DNA from 4 places in the Diaphorobacter ruginosibacter genome. Region 4 is predicted to be linked to each of the others. Evidence: predicted binding sites of a transcription regulator. Region 4 holds the regulator's gene; each other region holds the start of a gene.
The links. The regulator LexA, encoded in region 4, represses DNA repair genes until DNA is damaged. The targets are predictions, from matches to a motif close to ACTGTATNNNNATACAGT.
Positions count from the first base shown of each region.

Region 1: imuA (translesion DNA synthesis-associated protein ImuA) is a predicted target of LexA. The motif match lies at 1,045-1,062, and genes of this name have one in related genera.
Region 2: recA (recombinase RecA) is a predicted target of LexA. The motif match lies at 1,844-1,861, and genes of this name have one in related genera.
Region 3: H9K76_RS07245 (PA0069 family radical SAM protein) is a predicted target of LexA. The motif match lies at 1,380-1,397, and genes of this name have one in related genera.

Region 1 is NZ_CP060714.1:2,099,748-2,102,942, forward strand. It holds gene fabF (beta-ketoacyl-ACP synthase II) at 1-431, shown strand, start outside; gene H9K76_RS09590 (GNAT family N-acetyltransferase) at 459-965, opposite strand; gene imuA (translesion DNA synthesis-associated protein ImuA) at 1,086-1,961, shown strand; gene H9K76_RS09600 (DNA polymerase Y subunit UmuC family protein) at 1,933-3,195, shown strand, end outside.
Region 2 is NZ_CP060714.1:4,823,319-4,826,513, reverse strand. It holds gene H9K76_RS21710 (DUF11 domain-containing protein) at 1-286, opposite strand, end outside; gene H9K76_RS21705 (phosphonate degradation HD-domain oxygenase) at 684-1,259, shown strand; gene H9K76_RS21700 (MarR family winged helix-turn-helix transcriptional regulator) at 1,241-1,735, opposite strand; gene recA (recombinase RecA) at 1,916-3,007, shown strand; gene recX (recombination regulator RecX) at 3,137-3,195, shown strand, end outside.
Region 3 is NZ_CP060714.1:1,592,693-1,595,887, reverse strand. It holds gene fghA (S-formylglutathione hydrolase) at 1-190, shown strand, start outside; gene H9K76_RS07245 (PA0069 family radical SAM protein) at 218-1,369, opposite strand; gene rnk (nucleoside diphosphate kinase regulator) at 1,635-2,051, shown strand; gene H9K76_RS07235 (acyltransferase family protein) at 2,178-3,195, opposite strand, start outside.
Region 4 is NZ_CP060714.1:2,704,394-2,707,588, reverse strand. It holds gene H9K76_RS12215 (hypothetical protein) at 1-440, shown strand, start outside; gene H9K76_RS12210 (HugZ family pyridoxamine 5'-phosphate oxidase) at 452-961, opposite strand; gene H9K76_RS12205 (hypothetical protein) at 1,149-1,583, opposite strand; gene lexA (transcriptional repressor LexA) at 1,728-2,414, opposite strand; gene H9K76_RS12195 (asparaginase) at 2,505-3,195, shown strand, end outside.

The DNA.
Region 1 (3,195 bases), 600 kb from region 4:
CGGGGCCGGACGATGGCTCCGGTGCAGCACGCTCCATGCGCATGGCATTGCGCCAGGCCAGGCTGCAGCCCGGCGATATCCAGCACCTGAATGCCCACGCGACGTCCACTCCCGTGGGCGACCGGGGCGAGTTGGCCGCCATCCGGCAGGTATTCGGTGCGGGGCAGGGGCCATCCATCACCGCCACCAAGTCCGCTTTGGGCCATATGCTGGGCGCAGCCGGCGGCGCCGCAGCGATCTTCACGGTGCTGGCCTTGCGGGACCAGATCGCGCCTCCTGTGCTCAATCTGGAGAACCCCGATCCACTGGCCGAGGGGCTGGATCTGATCGCCGGGTCGCCACGGGCTCAGTCGATGGAGCATGCCATGCTCAACGGGTTCGGGTTTGGCGGGGTGAATGCCTCGCTGATATTGAAACGGATGGAGAACTAAGGCTCAGGCTTCTCCCCCGCAAACCATTCAACACGTCGCCTCGAATGCCGGGTGATAGGCCACCACGCCGCCTGGCAGCGGGCCGCCCAGCGAGATCGCCATGAAGTACTCGGGAGGGATGCCTGGCAGCACCAGGCCCGGCTCATTCCTGAAACCGAACCGCTGGTAGTACGAGGGATCCCCCAGAACCACGCAGCCGGATGCGCCTTGTTCCTTGAGCATGTCGAGTGCCCGGTGCACGAGTTGTGAACCGATGCCCTGTCCCTGCAGCCGAGGGGTGACGGACACCGGGCCCAGGCCGAACCAGCCTTGCGTGCCATCGGCGATGGTGACGGGCGAAACGGCGACATGTCCGGCCACCGCTCCGTCTGCTTCGGCGACAAGGGATATCGCGAGGGCGCCCGCCTCACGCAGGGCGGCAACGATGAACTGTTCGGTGTGGCTCGTGTGGGGGGCTTCGAGAAAGGCAGCCTCGGTCACGGCGCAGATGGCCGCGTGGTCTGCCGGAACTTCAGGACGAATCATCAGGGTCATCCAGCCAAGTGTATAGAAGCGGCGGCCGGCTGATCGCCATGCCGTGCCTGTGGCATTTCCTGCATGCGTTTTATAAATTACTGTATATTTATACAGTATTAATTCAACCTGCATCGCCAGATGATTGCCGCCAGTTCTTCCCCTTTTGCCGCTGCCGCCGGAGCGCACAGGCTTGCAGGAATCGAACCTGCCAGCCTGTCGCGCCTGGGGGTGTGGAGCGGGCGGGAGTGGCAATCGGCCAACGACGAGGAAGCGCTCAAGGTCATGCCGTCGGGGAATGAGGGCCTGGATGCCGAGTTGCCCGGAGGCGGCTGGCCGGTGGGCGGAATGTCGGAGATTCTGCTGCCTGGGCTGCTGCATCCCGAGTGGAGCCTGGTTGCGGGGGCGCTGTCGCGGCTGCTGTCCGTCCAGCCTCTTCAGCGTGTGGTGCTGGTGGCGCCGCCGCTGCAGATATTCACGCCCTTTGCCGAGATGTCCGGCGTTCCGGCGCAGCGCCTGTGCTGTGTCCATCCGGATGCGACGGGACCTGCTTCGCGCAGGGGCATGCCTGACGCCGCAGGTGTCTGGGTGAGCGAGCAGGCCCTGCGCTGCCGCGATGTCGCTGCCGTGCTGGCCTGGCTGCCGCATGCGCAGTCCCAGGCGCTGCGCCGCCTGCAGTTGCTGGCGGCGCAGCAGAGGCAATTGCTCTGGGTGTTCCGGCCGCAGGAGGCCAGGGTGCAATCGTCGCCTGCACCGCTGCGCCTGTGGCTGAAGGTGCATGGCAAGAGCCTGCAGGTGCATGTGGTCAAGCGGCGCGGTCCTTCACAGGCGATGCCGGTGACGCTGCCTTTGCTGCATGAGCGGCTGTTGTGCGAGCTGACGGCGCAGGCATGGCGCAAGCAGCGGGCACAGGCCGACGCGCAAGCGCTGCTCGGTGCACTTCGCGATCCGTTCCGCAACCCGTCCCGGGAGGTGTCCCATGCATTGGATGGCATGGCGTTTGCCGCTCGCCGATGAACAACTGGCCATCCTGCCGGCCGCGGCGATCGAGGCGCATTGCTGGTGGGCGCTGCAGTTCACGCCCCAGGTGGCGGTGCTGGACGAGGCATTGCTGCTCGACGTGCACAGCGCCGAGCGCCTGTGGGGCGGGCGGGCGGCGCTGCGGCGCCTGCTGCTGGATCATGCGCCGTCCGCACCTGCATGCGGGCAGGAGGAAATCGTTGAGCCGCGCAGTTGCTGGGCAGAAGGCCCGACGGCCCTGCAGGCGCTTGCGCTGCTGCGGCTCAAGCAGCAGGGAGAGGCACGGCCCAGGCAGGTTCCGGAGGGGTTGCCGATCAGCACGCTGACGGCGCTCAGGCCCCATCTGGTCACCCTGAACAACCTGGGGTGCCGCAACCTGGGTGATGTGCGCGCGCTGCCGCGCTCGGGAGTGGCTCGCCGGCTGGGGGCGCAGAGCCTGCTGGCACTCGATCAGCTGTGGGGGGAGCGCGCTTGTCCGCTTTCATGGATCGCGCTGCCCGAGCACTTCGACGTGGATCTGGAACTGCCCTACATCGCGGCATCGTCCGCCGAACTGCTGCATGCGGCCGGGCATCTGCTGGCCATGCTGCAAGGCTGGCTGCGCGCCCGGCATCTGGGCGTGCTGCGACTGCAGGTGCGCTGGCGGCATGACCTGCGCCGGCTCGATGGAATCGATGTGCCGCCATGGGGCGAGATGTCGCTGCGCACGGCGGAGCCGCTGCAGGAACTGTCGCACCTGAGCAGGCTGCTGGGCGAGCATATGGCGCATGAAAGGCTGGCGGCACCTGTGAACCGCATCGCGCTGAAGACGGTGGAGGTGCAACCGGTCAAGCCGCAGAATGACAGCCTGCTGCCCCGTTCGCCCGATGCCCGGGACGGAGAATCGTGGAGCCAGTTCGTGGAGCGCGTGAGTGCGCGCCTGGGCGCGGATTGCTTGCGCGTGCCAAAAGGGCAGCCAGACCATCGGCCAGAGCACATGCAGGTCTGGCAGTCTGCCAGCCACGCGCTGCACACGGGCGGCCTGAGGCAGGCGCATGCCGACGCCGATTCCCGTGCGGCGCTGTGGCCCGCGTGGCTTCTGCCCGCACCGCAGTTGCTGGGGATGCAGGGGCCCAGGCCCTGCCTGCATGGGCAGCCATTGCATCTCAAGGCAGGTCCCGAACGTTTCGAGAGCGGCTGGTGGGAGGCCGCTGACGCCGCGCCAGCGCAGGATGCCATGGGGCCTCACCCC
Region 2 (3,195 bases), 2.1 Mb from region 4:
CCACGGGCAGCTTTTCGGTCAGCGTCACGTTGCTCAACGTCCCGCTGCCCCCATTGATCTTGACCTTGGTCCGCAGAATGAACTGTCCGCCGGCAGGGCCGTTATCGACTGTGTTGCCGCTGGTGCCCGTCTGCTCCAGAAAGACGTCCTGATTGACCAGCACGTCATAGTTTGTTGCAGCCTGTGCCCACAAGGGGGACAGCCCGGCCGCAAGAAATGCGGCCAGCTTCCAGCGGGAGCTTCCAGCGGAGGACAACGGTGGGGGCTGCTGGCCCGCATTCTTCATGCAAGGCTCCGACAGCTCGGCGCAACGGCGCCAAGGGCGGTAATGGGGAATAGACAAGACGACTCCTGAGATTTCTGAAACTGGCTGCGCAGCGGCGAGCACATGGCAGAGGCACGCCCGGATGCGCAGGGCCCGGGGGTGCGCGGCAGGCGATGGCATGGCCTGACCCACCCGGGGCGGCACATGTGTTATCAATTTAAATCAAATAAACACACGTGTAAGTTAAAAGTTACGAAACCGTCACAATCGTTCCACCAATACGGTTAAACATTGTTATTTGCTCATTGATGGATACTGTTTTGATTCAAATCAAGCGATCTTGGCCGCACTTCGGATTCATGCATCAGATAGACAGTTTTCCTTCCGGTGCTGTGCGTCCCGTGCAAGGAGCGCCTTTGTGGGCCTGAACATTGCCGATATCGTCCACCTGTTCGAAACCCGGGGCCACGCCCGATACGACGGCGAGCCGGTCACCCAGTTGGAACATGCTCTCCAGACCGCCCACTTCGCAGAACAGTCCGGCGCCGGCAGCGACCTGATCACCGCCGCCCTGCTCCACGACCTGGGCCACCTGCTGCACGGCATGCAGGGCTCACCCACCATCGAGGGCGTCGACGACCTGCACCAATACCTCTGCATTCCGTTCCTGCGTGGGCTGTTCGGCGAGGCCACGCTGGCGCCCATCCGCATGCACGTCGAGGCCAAGCGTTACCTCTGTGCGCGCGAGTCCGGTTATCTCGCGTCGCTCTCGGCCGATTCCGTGCGCAGCCTGTCGCTGCAAGGCGGTGTCTTCACGCAGGATCAGGCCCGGGAATTTGCCGCCCGACCTTTCGCGCAGGAGGCCATTGCGCTACGCCGCTGGGACGATCAGGCCAAGGATGGCCAGGCCACGCCCCCGGAGCTCTCCCACTTCGTGCACCACATGGAGCATGCGGCCGCACTGCACACCCGATTTCAGTCCGCTCCCGCGTAGGCCTCGAGGCCCAGCGCCACCACCGTCGCGACATCCTCGCCCACGGCCTCCCGAAACTCGGCTTCCGCCTGCGCCACCGCCATCTCAAACGCCTTGAGCCATGCCAGCCCCGTCTCCGTGAAACGCACGATACGGGCGCGCGCGTCGTGCGGGTCGGACGCCTTGGTCACCAGCCCCCAGGCCTCGCATTGGTCGACCAGGCTGGCCATCGCCTGCTTGGTCATGCCTGCGGACTGCGCCAGGTCCGTCACGCGATCGCCCGCCAGCGACAGGTGCCGCGTGATGTGGATATGGGCTGCGCTGACCTGCTCGCGTGCCGCCAGGTTCGAGAGCGCCAGCGGCACCTCCACGTCGTGCGCCATGAGCTGGTAGACGCGCTCGTCGAAGCGGCGCATGGCATGTCCGAGCAACCGGCCCAGATGGGTTTCACGCCAGGCATCGGAGGCGGGAGCTGCCGGGTGCAGGTTGTCGGACATGGGCGTATTCCTTGCGTTGTGCCGTGGATGGCATATTGTCAGGCAAACTGACTAAAAACACCTTTGACGGAAAAGTATCCCGGCATAAACTACTGCTCAAGCATACAGACTGTTATTAAATACAGTTATTCTCAGATTCAAACGGAAAGCGCAATGGCAACAAGCAAGAGGACCCCATCCATGGACACCACTGTGAAGAGCACCGTAGACACCAGCGAAAAGGCCAAGGCGCTGCAAGCCGCCCTGGCACAGATCGAAAAGCAGTTCGGCAAGGGCACCATCATGCGCCTGGGCGAAGGCGAGAAGATCGAGGACATCCAGGTCGTCTCCACCGGTTCGCTGGGCCTTGACGTTGCGCTGGGCGTGGGCGGCCTGCCCCGCGGCCGTGTGGTCGAGATCTACGGTCCCGAAAGCTCGGGCAAGACCACGCTCACGCTGCAGGTCATTGCCGAAATGCAGAAGCAGGGCGGCACCTGCGCGTTCATCGATGCGGAACATGCGCTCGACACCTCCTATGCGCAAAAGCTTGGCGTGAACCTCAGCGACATGCTGATCAGCCAGCCCGACACCGGCGAGCAGGCGCTCGAGATTGTCGATTCACTGGTGCGCTCCGGCGCGGTGGACCTGATCGTCGTCGACTCGGTCGCCGCGCTCACGCCCAAGGCAGAAATCGAAGGCGAGATGGGCGACGCCCTGCCCGGCCTGCAGGCCCGCCTGATGAGCCAGGCACTGCGCAAGCTCACCGCAACCATCAAGAAGACCAATTGCATGGTCATCTTCATCAATCAGATCCGCATGAAGATCGGCGTGATGTTCGGTTCGCCCGAGACCACCACCGGCGGCAATGCGCTGAAGTTCTACGCCTCCGTGCGTCTCGACATCCGCCGCACTGGAACCATCAAGAAGGGCGACGAGGCCATCGGCAACGAGACCAAGGTGAAGGTCGTGAAGAACAAGGTCTCGCCTCCGTTCAAGACGGCCGAGTTCGACATCCTGTTCGGCGAAGGCATCTCGCGCGAGGGCGAAATCATCGACATGGGCGTGAACGCGCGCATCATCGAGAAGAGCGGTGCCTGGTATGCCTACAACGGCGAGAAGATCGGCCAGGGCCGCGACAACTCGCGCGAATTCCTGCGCGAGAACCGCGACCTCGCCATCGAGATCGAGAACAAGGTGCGCGAGTCGCTGAACATCCCGCTGATCGGCGTGACTGCCGTGGCCGCGGCGCCTGGCGCGGGCGGCGACGAGGCCGAGGACGACGGCGAAGCCTGATCCGCTCGCGCTGCGCCACTTTCAACAGTTTTCTTTGCAATTGTCGAATCATTTTCGACTTCACGGGCCGCACAGCCACCCTGGCTGGACGGCCCCTTTTTGCTTTATTGCCGGATTGGTTGTCAGCCCATGGGATTCGCCAAATTGTCGCTCAAGGGCCGCGCGCTGAAATTGCTGGCCCAGCGCGA
Region 3 (3,195 bases), 1.1 Mb from region 4:
CGACCAGGGCATGGCCGACAAGTTCCTGATGGAAAAGCAGTTGCTGCCCGAAGCCCTGGAAGCCGCCTGCGCGAAGGTGGGGCAGCCGCTCAACCTGCGCATGCAGCCGGGCTACGACCATGGCTACTACTTCATTCAGACCTTCATCGAAGACCATCTGAAACACCACGCAGCGCAGTTGAGCGCCTAACCCCGGAGTGCATTGCGACGCGCCAGCTCAGAACAGCACGCCCTGGCCTTTTGCCAGGGCGGGCCTGTACTGCGTGAGATCCAGTTCGCTCCGCTCGCGATGGAACCCCAGTCTTTCACACGCCTTGTGAAAGCGCTGCCGCAGCATGTCCGCCCATACGCCCGATCCCTTCATGCGGGCGACATAGCTGCTGTCATAGCTGACTCCGGCCAGCCGCTTGGCGGCATCCACCCCATGCAGGTCCTGGATGCGCGCCAGCACCCGGGCCGCACGATCCGGGTAATGCTGCTCGAGCCATTCGCGCATGATGCCGTTGAGCTCCCACGGCAGCCTGATCACCGTATAGAACGCCGACGTTGCCCCCGCATCGCGCGCGGCGGCAAGCACCTGCTCCATGTCTTCCGTGATGAACGGAATCTGCGGCGCCACGCTCACCCCGACCCTCACGCCAGCGTCCGCCAGTGCGCGGATGGTGCGCAGCCTGCGATGGGGCGCAGCGGCCCGCGGCTCCAGTATGCGGGCCAGTTGCGCATCGAGCGTGGTGACCGTGACATAGGCGGCCACGAGGCGGTGGCCCGCAAGCTCGGACAGCAGGTCCAGGTCGCGCTCCACTCCGCTCGACTTGGTGATGAGCGAGAACGGGTGCCGCGCATCGCGCATCACCTCGATCACGGATCGCGTGAGGCCCAGCTCGCGCTCCACGGGCTGGTAACAGTCCGTCGCGGAGCCGATGTTGACGATGGACGGCCGATGGGAGGGAGAGGACAGTTCCTCGCGCAACACCTCCGCAATGTTGCGCTTGGCGATGATGCGGGTCTCGAAGTCCAGGCCGGGCGAGAGATTGAGATAGCTGTGCGTGGGCCGTGCATAGCAGTAGACACAGCCATGCTCGCAGCCACGGTAGGGGTTGACCGACTGCTCGAAGAAGATGTCGGGCGAATCATTGCCGCAGAGCGCCGACCGGGCCTGCTCGAACGTGACCTGCGTGCGCACGGGAGCGGGAAGCCCCTCCTCGTCCACGGCGCTCCACCAGATGTCCTCATCCTGGGAAAACCCGTCGCGCCGCTGCGGGCTGAAGCGGTGCACCACCTGCGTGGCAATGCCGCGGCCTTTCACGGGCGGCCGGGGGGTGTTGGTGCCGGGGCCGATACTGGAGCCGGGATTGCGACCTGAGTTCATGGCATGAATTACTGTTTATTTATACAGTAATTTATTCAACCAGTGACGTCAAGCAGGGGCCCTCGCGCCAGCATGGCTTCTTCGGGCGGCGGCTGGAAAAAGCTGCAGAAAATCGGCAACGCGCGGGAAAAGGCAAGCTTTGCCAGTGGTGTCCATGCGCCTGCGTGCGACATTGGCCGCGATATTGGCTCATGGGAACCGAAGCCTATACAGTGATCAGCTTTTCGCGATCCCAGCGTTAGTTAGAAAGAAAGGAATTCCCTCCATGGCCCAAGCCAAGCCGCCCATCACGCTCTCATCGCTCGACGTCGATCGCATCGAAGCGCTGCTGGCCGCGATCCCGGCCAGCGCGTTTCCGGGCAAGGCGGAACTTCAGGCAGAACTCGACCGCGCCGACATCGTCGCGCCGGAGGAGATGCCTCCCACCGTCGTCACCATGAATTCCACGGTCAAGTTCGCCATCGTGGAAACCGGGAAGGAGTTTGTCCTCAATCTCGTCTACCCGCGCGACATGGACGGCAGCGCCGACAAGATCTCGATCTTCGCCCCCGTGGGCAGCGCACTGCTGGGCCTGTCGGTAGGCGACGAGCTGGCATGGCCCGGCCTCGGCGGCAAGCCGATGACCGTGCGCGTGGAGCAGATCGTGTACCAGCCGGAAAGCGCAGGAGAACTGCACCGCTGACCCGGAGCTCCACGCCCGCAAAAAAACCGCAGGAGCTTCACGCTCGCTGCGGTTTTTTTGTCAAAAGCCAGATGTCGTCATTCCGGTATTCAGCAAGCCATAGGCCCTGCCCCCACGCGGAAGAAATCAATGGATGAACTGGCCTGCAAGCAGCACGCCGCCGCCCGCTCCGATGAGGCTGAGCTGCCAGCGCAATGCCGTCAGCCAGGTCGGCACGTGCTGCTCCACCCTGAGGTAGAGAACGCGGCCGGCCAGCACGGACAGCACGAAGGCCACGCACATGCCCAGCAGATGCAGCACCGGAACCTCGGGCACCCAGGCCGACACGACGGCATTGACCAGCAGGCAGATCGAGAAGTGGATCAGGAATACCGAGTAGGACATCTGGCCGAGCTTCTGCAGGCGCGAGGTGAGCGGTTCAAGGATCGGCTCGATGGGTCTGGCCAACCGCCCCAGCAGCAGTTGTGCATGCGTGGTGCCGTCCTCGCGCGCGGGACGCATCACCAGCATGAGCACCAGGGCGGAGGTCATGGCCAGCGCGATGCGGCCGCGGAACTCCACCCAGAGCGCGGCGCAACCGATCACACCGATCAGCACGAACCACGTCGCCCAATGCCTTGAGCGCGACCCCCAGTAGGCCAGCATGCCGAGGCCGTAGGCGCCGAAGAAATAGATGCCCCACATATCCCAGTCCGCATGGAGGTTGGCATACAGCAGCGAGCCGCACACCCCCGCGGCCACCAGCACCTGCGTGACGCGGGCGCGGACCCGGTCGGAGAAGCGGAAGCTGCGCATCGCTCCAAACAGGAGCACCGCCATCACGAAGAGCTGGAAATCGATGGCCACGTACCAGACGCCGGCGGAAAGCGCCTCCTCGCCTACGATGTCCTGGATCAGGAAGGCATTGGCGATCAGTTGAGGGATGCTGGGCTCCCCCGGAACGGAGGGATGGTCCATGAGCGACCGCACCAGGTCGGACAGCAGCACCGCAACGATCAGCGCCACCGCATAGGGGACCACCAGCCGCACGAAGCGTTTGCCCACTTGCTGGGACGCACTGTCAAACCGCGCAAGCGCCTTGGGAGCCAGGCTTGCCGCGGCAAGATAACCGCCCAGCACCAGGAAGATCTGCACGGCCATGCGC
Region 4 (3,195 bases):
CATTGGAGCCGAGGCTGCGCCTGGGGCTGCGGCGCATCGGCGATACGCACCGGGCGCTGTCGATGAATGGCGGCCGCATCTCCATGCCGCGTGCATGCTTCGAGCAGTGCCGGCCGACGCAGCCGCTCAGGCTCGGCCATCCTGCCGTCGCAGGGGTCTTCGCGCACGAGTTGCTGCATCAGTGGCAGCGCCTGCAGGGCTACAGGGTCACGCGGGAGGCCGCCTGGCTGCAGCTGAAGTCGGCTTGCCTTCGATCCGATCCCTATGCCTATGAGCGCTGTTCGGAGGCCGCGCCGATGCTTGAGCGATTCCTCTCTGCCCAGGTCGAGCAGCAGGGCCAGATGTGGCAGGACTATGTGAGCGGCTGTGTTGCAGGGCATGCCGATCCGGCGTTTGCAGGCGTGGCTGCGCATGTCGCGGGGGGCGAGCCGGACGCGTGAGTCCTTCATGCTCACTGCGGCGTGGCATTCATCGCAGCGACAAAATCATTCCCATCCACGTCGCGCGCAGCACCGAACCCGGCCACGTGCCGTGCGCGGGATGGCGTGATGCACACGAAACGGAAGTCCGGCAGCTCACCCATGAACTCCGCCTCGGGGAAGCGCTGCATGTAGCAGGTGCGCAGGGCGCTCCAGAGTGCGCTTTCCCTGGGCGGGGTGGAGGCCACGCCCTGCAGGCTGACGCGTTCGAGCGCATGCACACCTTCGCCCTCGACCTCCGGGGCGCAAAAGAGCAGGGATACGGCCGGATGCAACTCCATGGCCTGCGTGTGGACTGCAAGGGCGCTTACGTGCAGGACGATGCAGCCATATTCGGCGCACCAGGCAAACGGCACCATGGACACCAGCGGTGCACGGTCTTCGCATTCGCCTTCTCCTGGCGACCAAGTGGCAAGCGCCGCAGTGCGTCGTTGCTCGATCAACTCGCGCAGGCTGCGCTGCAGACGGGATTCATGTGGCATGGCGGAGTGCTCTTTCCAGTGAAGGGAAGCTCCGTCGATTGTAGAAACACCGCAGCAGGAAAAGCCAGTGAACCAGATTCCTCGCACGCAATGTGCAGCAGAACCTTTCGTTCACTGGCTTGATGGGGTGTGGCCGGCCAACAGCAACGGGTCATGTGCCACAGGCCGGCGGATATTCGGGCGCTGGTCAGGCGCAGGGCTGCATGTGGCGGCCCAGGCGCTCCTGGCGCGCCAGGCGATCAAGTTCCGCACAGACATCGGCCATGCGGCCCGAGATCACCATGCGGCCCGTGCCGGATGCATCGGGCTTGACGACCACGCGCAGTGCGGGCCGGGAAGGCAGCTGCTGCGCTGAATCTGTTGTTGTCAGCGATGGATTGTGGATGGCCAGTTGCAGGCTGGCCTGCACCGGCGTGTCAGCCATGCGATCGCTGTTGGATGCGCTGGTGGCCAGTCTGCGCACCTTGCCCAGGCGAGGGCGTACCAGCAGCTTCAGCTCCGACAGGTCGATGTCGGTGCGGGTCACGACGACGCTGTCGTTGCCGGCATGCCGGGCGAGCCAGTGTGCGGCGCGGCTGAATGGCTGGGCGAGGGCGGTGAGTTCGATGAGGGCAGAACGCATGTGGGTACTCCGGCATGACGCACGTGGTCATGAAAGGTTGAACACAGGCAGGATTGCCAGATACACGGAAAGCGCGCTGCCGCAGGGTTGACGGAAAACACACTCCGTCAGACGCCCGCCACCTGCGAAAGGCGCTGGGAAAGGCTACATGAGCATGGTGTTGCGGATCAGTCCGACCGCAAGACCCTCGATCTCGAACGGCTCACCAGGCTGAACGGTGATGATCGGATAGTCGGGGTTCTCGGGCAGCAACTCAATCTGGCTGCCTGCACGCCGCAGGCGCTTGACGGTGACCTCTTCGCCCAGGCGCGCGACGACGATCTGGCCATTGCGCACATCGGTGGTGGCCTGCACGGCCAGCAGGTCACCGTCCATGATGCCGGCGTCACGCATGGACATGCCGCGCACCTTGAGCAGGTAATCGGGCTTGCGTGCGAACAGGCTGCCCTCGACCATGTAGCTTTGGTCGACGTGTTCTTGGGCGAGAATGGGTGAGCCCGCAGCGACGCGGCCGATGAGCGGCAGCACGAGCTGGGACAGGCCTGGAATCGGCAGGTTGAATTGCGAACCGAACTGGGAACCACGTGCGGCATTGATGTTGCGCACGGTCTCGGAGCGCAGGCGGATGCCGCGCGAGGTACCGCTGACCAGCTCGATCACGCCCTTGCGTGCCAATGCCTGCAGATGCTCCTCCGCTGCATTGGCGGACTTGAAGCCCAGTTCCGCGGCGATCTCGGCACGGGTGGGCGGCGCGCCGGTGCGCGAAATGGCGTTCTGGATGAGATCCAGAATCTGTTGCTGACGGGCGGTGAGCTTGGGGCTGTCGGACATGGTGCGATCCATCCAATACAGTCGGTTGGGAAAATGTACTGTGTAAAAAACCAGTGCCTGTATTTTTGAACAGTTTTTAAGGAGACGCAAGTGGTTGTTGCAAAAAAAATCGTACTGCTGGGAACGGGCGGGACGATAGCGGGCACTTCTTCGGTCGCAGGAGCCAATACGGGCTACACCGCCGCGCAGATCGGTGTGGCTGACCTGATCGATGCGGTTCCAGCACTGCGGGACGTTGCCACCGGCGGACTGGTGGCCGAGCAGGTCGCCCAGCTGGACAGCAAGGACATGACGCACGACGTGTGGCTCCGGCTTGCGCGGCACTGCGCGCAGCACCTGGCCGATCCGGACGTGCAGGGCGTCGTGGTCACCCATGGCACCGATACGCTGGAGGAGACCGCGTGGTTTCTTCAGCAGGTGCTGAGGCCTGTGAAGCCGCTGGTGCTGTGCAGTGCGATGCGGCCCGCCACGGCCATGGCGCCCGATGGCCCGCAGAACCTGCTGGATGCCGCCGTCGTCGCGATGGAGCCCACGGCCAGCGGCGTGTTGTGCGTTGCCGCAGGCGAGATCCATGGCGCGCGCGAGGTCAGCAAGATCCATCCGCTGCGGCTCCATGCGTTTTCATCGGGCGATCTCGGACCGCTGGGTTTCATCGAGGAGCGCCGCGTGCGCTGGGCGCGCAACCTGCCTCCCGAGCGCCCGCATGACGCGGCTCCCGGCGAGCTGGTACGCACCCTCCCCGAGGCCGACCTGTGGCCCAGTGTCGAGATCGTGATGAGCC